Regions from separate parts of the Paenibacillus sp. FSL R7-277 genome, predicted to be linked through region 2. Evidence: predicted binding sites of a transcription regulator. Region 2 holds the regulator's gene; the other holds the start of a gene.

Region 1 (3,382 bases), on a different contig from region 2:
TACCCGTGCGGCCTTGTCTTTGTCGGTCTCAATCCATTTCGCTTCCAGCAGCAGGCCTATTTCCCCGCCTTCAGCATGAATCGCCAGCGGTATCTCCTTCCAGGCATAGCTCTCAAATACACAGCACAGCAGACCCTCGAAGCTTCCGTCATAGGTGTACGCCAGTGCGGACGGCTTGAACATCAGGCCTTCGCTCCCTTGTTGAAGCTGTTCCAGTCCCCGGCGGCGGGCAAGGTGGAGAGGTTAAAGTCGTCGAACAGCGTGAGCTGCTCCACCTGCGGCTGCTGGAGAGCGAGCTGCTCCCCGGACATGAGTGAGCGAAGCAGCGTATGCTCGCTTACCTTCAGCCCCTCCAGCGGCTTATCCTTACAGGTGATGAAGAACTGGGCACGCTTGATGACCACGCCCAGCTTCTTCAGCGCATGGAAATCGAGCGATCCGGCCCGTCTGGCCTTCACGATCCGCTGTGCGCTTCTTACGCCGATGCCGGGTACACGCAGCAGCATTTCGTACGGGGCGCGGTTGATCTCAACGGGGAACTGCTCCCGGTGGTTAACGGCCCAGCTGCATTTGGGGTCCAGCAGCGGGTTGAAGTTCGGCACAGCCTCATCCAATAATTCATTCGCCTTGAAGCCGTAGAAGCGCAGGAGCCAATCGGCTTGATAGAGCCGGTGTTCCCGCAGCAGAGGCGGCTTGGTGTCTAGAGCGGGCAGGAGGGAATCCTCTACTACAGGGGTATAGGCCGAGAAAAATACACGCTTGAGTGCGTATTTGCGGTATAAGCCTTCCGTCAGATTAAGGATCTGGTAATCGGTATCCGGCGTTGCCCCCACGATCATCTGGGTGCTCTGTCCGGCCGGAGCGAAGCGGGGCGCATGATTATACCGGACGATATCGGAGCGGTTCTCCTTGATCCGGCTGGTAATTAGCCCCATCGGCTTCAGGATGGATACCTTGCTCTTATCGGGGGCGAGCCGTCCGAGACTCTCCTGCGAGGGCAGCTCGATGTTGACGCTCATGCGGTCGGCGAGCAGGCCAAGTCTGGACAGCAGGGCTTCGTCTGCTCCGGGGATGGCTTTTACATGAATATAACCGTTGAAATGATAGACATTGCGCAGCAGCTCAAGCGCTGAGATCAGCTGCTCGGTGGTGTAGTCCGGATTGCGCATAATGCCTGAGCTAAGAAATAGTCCCTCTATATAATTACGGCGGTAGAATTGCATGGTGATATCTGCGATCTCTTCAGGGGTGAAGGCTGCCCGGCGAATGGGGTTAGATTTGCGGTTAATGCAATAGGCACAATCATATACACAGCCGTTGGTCATAAGCACCTTCAGCAGCGAGATACAGCGGCCGTCCGCCGCGAAGCTGTGGCAGATGCCCATCGCGGAGGTGTTGCCGAGCGCCCCGGCCTGGCCCTTGCGGTCGGAACCGCTTGAAGTGCACGCTACATCGTATTTGGCGGAAGCGGTCAGAATCTCTAGTTTCTCCATTACATCCACGGTCTCAATCCCCCTCATATGTGAGCATTATATATCGAACATACGTTCTTGTCAAAGGTATACCCCCCTTCTTGGCCGCCTGTAAAATGTATGCGCATTCCTTCTTGTGCTATAATAGAAACTGATGGTTCATGGAATGAGGAATCATACGGTTATTGAAATCCCGGTTAGGAGTGTTGCTGAAGTGAGAGGATATAACATATGGCGGCCCATCATGCTGATTGCGGTTGCGCTGCTGACAAGACAGTTAGTGACAAGTATTTGCCTTATGTTCGGCATGTCGCAGGAATCGGCAGGCAGTGTAGCCATGCTGGGCATGATCGTTGCCGCTCTTATTATGTACAACCGCATGATGAAGGGCCGCCGCCGCAGATAAAATCAATAGAAGATCCGGCCGTATCTCTTTCAGGCGGAGCGGATTGCATAGGAACAGGCTTGAGAGACGCCCGCACAGGTGTCTTTTTTATTAGAGGTGTCTTTTTAGCTGGAAAAATTTATGCAGACAGATGTGCATCCCGGCGATCCGGCAAGCGGTGCTTGAATAATCTGGCTGGAGCTTATATTCTTAGAAGGATATGCTATATGATGGACCATACAGATTCAAGGCAACGTATATTCCCTGCAGGGAGGGCGTTATCTATAGAATCAACCCACAGCATGGGAAATGAACATACAGGAGGAAACCAATTGAGTACACAGAACATTGGAGTGCCGTTAGAGGGTTTTGCAGAATTTAGCCGGACGGTAGCCGCAGAGGGTGCGGTACTGCTTAAGAATGAGGGACAGGTGCTTCCGCTGGGTAACGGTGAGAGCGTCGCTGTTTTTGGCAGAATACAGGTGAACTATTACCGCAGCGGTACAGGATCGGGCGGTAGCGTTCACGTTGCATATACGACGAATCTGCTGGATGGACTGCGCAGCAAGAAGAACATTAGCGTGAATGAAGAGCTGGCTGCAGCCTACGAGGCTTGGATCGGGCTTAATCCGTTCGATGACGGCGGCAAGGTATGGGCTGCGGAGCCGTGGAACCAGAAGGAAATGCCGCTTACGGACGAGCTGGTGAAACAGGCAAGAAGCCAGTCAGCCAAAGCGGTTGTTGTCATTGGACGTACGGCGGGCGAGGATCAGGATAATGCCGATACCGCAGGCAGCTACCGGCTGACGGAAGATGAGAAGGCGATGCTTGTCTCGGTTACGGCTCATTTTGAACAGACGATTGTGGTGCTCAACGTATCCAACATTATCGATATGAGCTGGGTAAATGACGCCGCTTATGTGAACCCTATCTCTGCAGTGATCTATTCCTGGCATGGCGGCATGGAGGGCGGCCACGCGATCGCCGATGTTCTGGCCGGCGAGGTTACGCCAAGCGGCAAGCTGACGGACACCATCGCTTATTCCATTGAGGATTACCCGTCGACCCGCAACTACGGCAATGAGTTCAAGAACCTGTACGAGGAAGATATCTATGTGGGCTACCGTTATTTCGAGACCTTCTGTCCCGATAAGGTTCAGTATGAATTCGGCTACGGGATCTCTTACACGACCTTCAAGCTGGAGCCGGAGGAAGCGAAGCTGGTGAACCAGGCGGGCGAGCCGCAGATTGAAATCGGCGTCACCGTAACGAATACGGGAGCAGTATATGCCGGTAAAGAAGTAGTGCAGGTGTATGTTGAAGCGCCGCAAGGACAGCTGGGTCAACCGGCCAAAGCGCTGGCAGCCTTCGCTAAGACTAAGCTGCTGGAGCCTGGCGAGTCTCAGCGTCTTACTGTAAGCTTCCCGCTCCATTCCATGGCTTCCTATGATGACGCCGGAGTGACCGGGCACGCTTCCGCTTATGTGCTGGAAGCCGGAACCTACCGCTTCTATGCAGGAACCAG
Region 2 (3,382 bases):
ACCTTTGAAAATATCGATGCTTTTCGCGGCAGTCTTAGTGCTGGAAGTGTAAATGGAGTCCTTCCCCTGCTTCTTTCTTTGCTGGTTAATTTGCTTCGTGTTGCGTTGAACCATTCTTTCCCAAGAACGGGCCATGTAAGTTCCCCCTAGTCATCCTGTATTATCTATGAAAAGGCAACAGGCTAATGCTTAAGTCCGTTATTGCCTTCTTCATGCTCCGGATTGTCCACAATTTCGATGGTATCAAGCTGGGCCCGAAAGTTAGTGCGGATATTCCCCAGGTACATCTCGCGGAGCTTGGCACGTTCAGCCAGTTCCTCGTCATTCAGGCCGCCGTTCTTAGCTTTGCGTGCCAATTCATTGATGCGTGCGACCAATTCGTCAATATTCAATACGTTTCCCTCCCTCTAAATTCATTTTAACTTTGCCATGAGAAAAAGAGCTTGTCAAGGTCTACCCCCTGAAAGCTCTCACAGTCGATCATTAGTCTGACATATTCCTTCAGTATAAAGGTAAAGTCAGAATATCTCCGGCCTTAATGCCGCTGTTCTCCAAATGATTCGTCTTCATTATTCCTTCTATATATACGGCAGTCTTCATGTCCTCAGGCTTGTTGCTTAACGCAATACTCCATAAGGTATCTCCGCGTTCGACTACGATCCGCTTATCCGGCTTCATCGACGAGACCGAACCGGCAAAAACATTCCCCACCACAGTGAATCCCGAAATAACAAGCATCAGCACCAGAACCAGCTTCATCAGGCTGACCTGACGGAATAGTGATGAGAGCGCAGCGAGACTATGAAGAATACCGTCCTTGATCTTGGTTACATAACTATGAGCAGTTGGATTACCGGGAGCGGACACCTTGATATCCTCATTATTGTAGATGCTGTTGTATGTACTATACTTTAACATGATCATCATCCTCCAAACACATGTTCTTGCTTTCGAAAATAATATAACACGAACATGTGTTTCGATCAATAGTTTTTTCGGAACATTTGTTCTCTTTATTTCCGTTCTCTTATTTTCCTCATTTTAGAACTTATGTTTGTACGAACGGAAGTTCTATGTTATAATTTTCCCAAACATAGTATATGGGGTTGATTCCGATGTCAAAGATTTCTAGTCGTCAGCTGGCGATCCTGGAATTTATACGTAATGAAGTCCGCAGCAAGGGTTATCCTCCGTCCGTCCGCGAGATTGGCGAGGCTGTCGGCTTGGCCTCCAGCTCAACCGTGCATGGTCACTTGGACCGGCTTGAGAAGAAGGGCCTGATCCGGCGTGACCCAACGAAACCGCGTGCCATTGAATTACTCGGCCAGGAAGATTCAGAGAATGTGCATCAATTCGTCCAGACCGTTACCCGCATCCCGGTCGTGGGTAAGGTTACAGCTGGTGTTCCTATTACAGCTACAGAGAATATTGAGGATTACTTCCCATTGCCTGCTCATTATGTAGGCGATAACAAGGTATTTATGCTATCTGTTCTTGGTGACAGTATGGTAGATGCCGGAATTATGAACGGGGATTATGTCATCGTGCGCCAGCAGCAGACTGCCGACAACGGCGATATTGTTGTAGCGATGACCGAAGAAGATGAAGCAACTGTCAAGACCTTCTACAAGGAACGGGATCATATCAGGCTGCAGCCGGAGAATCCGGCGTACGAGCCTCTCCGCCTCAACCGCGTTACGATTTTGGGCCGGGTCATCGGATTATTCCGCGATATCCACTAATCTACTCCCCGCTTAAGAACAGGCTGCTCCGCACCATGCGAAGCAGCCTGTTTTATGTTCATTTTACTTCGTGTAGTGGCCAAAAAGCTGTATACAAACATTTGTTCGCATTCGTCTTTATGGCCATTTTTCTGCGAACCGCTGCATAGCTCCGCACATATCCTGTTACAAAGGAGTGCTGATCTGTATGCCCAATTACCGAATTATCGTCGATCTGTCACAGCGCATGCTGTATTTGCTGGATAATGACGTTGTCACCAGAGGCTTCCCTGTCGGCATCGGCAAAATGTTAACCGTCTCGCCGGTAGGCGAATACACCATCATTAACAAACAGCCCCATCCAGGCGGCCCGTTCGGTGCCTTCTGGATGGGACTGTCCAAGCCGCATTACGGCATCCACGGAACCAATGACCCATCCTCCATTGGCCACATGGTCTCACACGGCTGTATTCGTATGTATAACGCAGATGTTCTGGCTCTAGCCGCCCTCGTTCCCATAGGTACCCGTGTTACCATCCGGGAATAGGAACGTCACAAAAACCCTTGAGACGCCAGATTGCGCCCCAAGGGTTCTTGTGATTCATATGAATTAGAGCGGATACAGACTACAGCACACTTCTCAACAGACGGATAGCCACCGTATTCAAACGGATGGCCTCGCGGATCGATTCTCTGGCTGCCAGCAGTTCTCTTCTGGCCCGCGAACCTCTAGGCACTCTGCGCAGATTCTCATTGATTTCTTCCAGTCTCTCCAGCAGAATTGCCCGCTGTGTCAGCAGGACATTAATGGCTCTGCGAATCCGGTTACGTTCTCTTTGGCTCATCTTTACACCTCTCTTTTACACTTGGATAGTATAAGAGATGCCAAGAATGGCTCCAAAGATTGTGTGATTCGGCAGTAATGTTAGTTAGAGCTGCAGGTAGTGGGCAGCGAATCTGATTACTTTTTGTTCAATCGTACCCGGAATTCAAATTCATCGCGTCTATAAGTCATTCCGGCCAGCACAATGTACTCCGGTGTCCATTTCTGTACAGGTCCGGCATAATCAGCAATCACATGCGGTTTGCCATCAACCAGCTGAACGACGTAGACCTGTACCTGTGCCAGTGCAGCAGCGAATAGATCAGCATCACTGGACAGTACTTTATAAGCCGTATTCAACTTCGTTCCTCCTTGTTCCACAACCATATTAAAGATTCCGTCTCGAATCTATTCAATTATACCGGGTCATGGAACAATATGTAAACCATATTTACAGCTTAATAAAAAGGATTTTGAACAATCCGATATACTTCTTCGTGGCCCCGCCATCCCGGGTAAAAAAATTGGTATTCTTAAGGTCTGGTACACTGAATACTGAGAACAAAAAGTAGTTATCTCTCTCGGTCAAAGACTCAATTACAGGCTGGGCCACCACTTTGCTAATTCCGTCGCCTATTTCCTGATCAAGCGTATTCTCCAGATTCTTTACAGAATATTTACTGAATGCTTCCTTTCCCGGATTCGTAACAGCCATCACAATCAGAACAAGGATAAGGACCAGTAACGACTTACCGCCCGATCTCCTGTGGACTCTGCGTGCAGGACTTGGCGTATCATAACGCGAATTCATGCTTTTCCCCCTCTACTACAGAATATA

What was found. The regulator LexA, encoded in region 2, represses DNA repair genes until DNA is damaged. The targets are predictions, from matches to a motif close to CGAACATATGTTCG.
Region 1: the regulator LexA is predicted to act here: its motif matches at 1,538-1,551, upstream of C173_RS15990 (putative DNA modification/repair radical SAM protein).

The regions. Positions count from the first base shown of each region.
Region 1 is NZ_ASPX01000045.1:103,119-106,500, forward strand. Features, by position in the region: gene C173_RS15985 (TIGR03915 family putative DNA repair protein) at 1-183, opposite strand, end outside; gene C173_RS15990 (putative DNA modification/repair radical SAM protein) at 183-1,493, opposite strand; gene C173_RS15995 (hypothetical protein) at 1,687-1,878, shown strand; gene C173_RS16000 (glycoside hydrolase family 3 C-terminal domain-containing protein) at 2,160-3,382, shown strand, end outside.
Region 2 is NZ_ASPX01000054.1:2,151-5,532, reverse strand. Features, by position in the region: gene C173_RS16260 (hypothetical protein) at 1-135, opposite strand, end outside; gene C173_RS16255 (DUF896 domain-containing protein) at 183-392, opposite strand; gene C173_RS32915 (LysM peptidoglycan-binding domain-containing protein) at 502-918, opposite strand; gene lexA (transcriptional repressor LexA) at 1,116-1,742, shown strand; gene C173_RS16240 (L,D-transpeptidase) at 1,930-2,268, shown strand; gene C173_RS16235 (hypothetical protein) at 2,348-2,566, opposite strand; gene C173_RS16230 (hypothetical protein) at 2,683-2,904, opposite strand; gene C173_RS16225 (DUF4359 domain-containing protein) at 2,996-3,355, opposite strand; gene C173_RS16220 (hypothetical protein) at 3,371-3,382, opposite strand, start outside.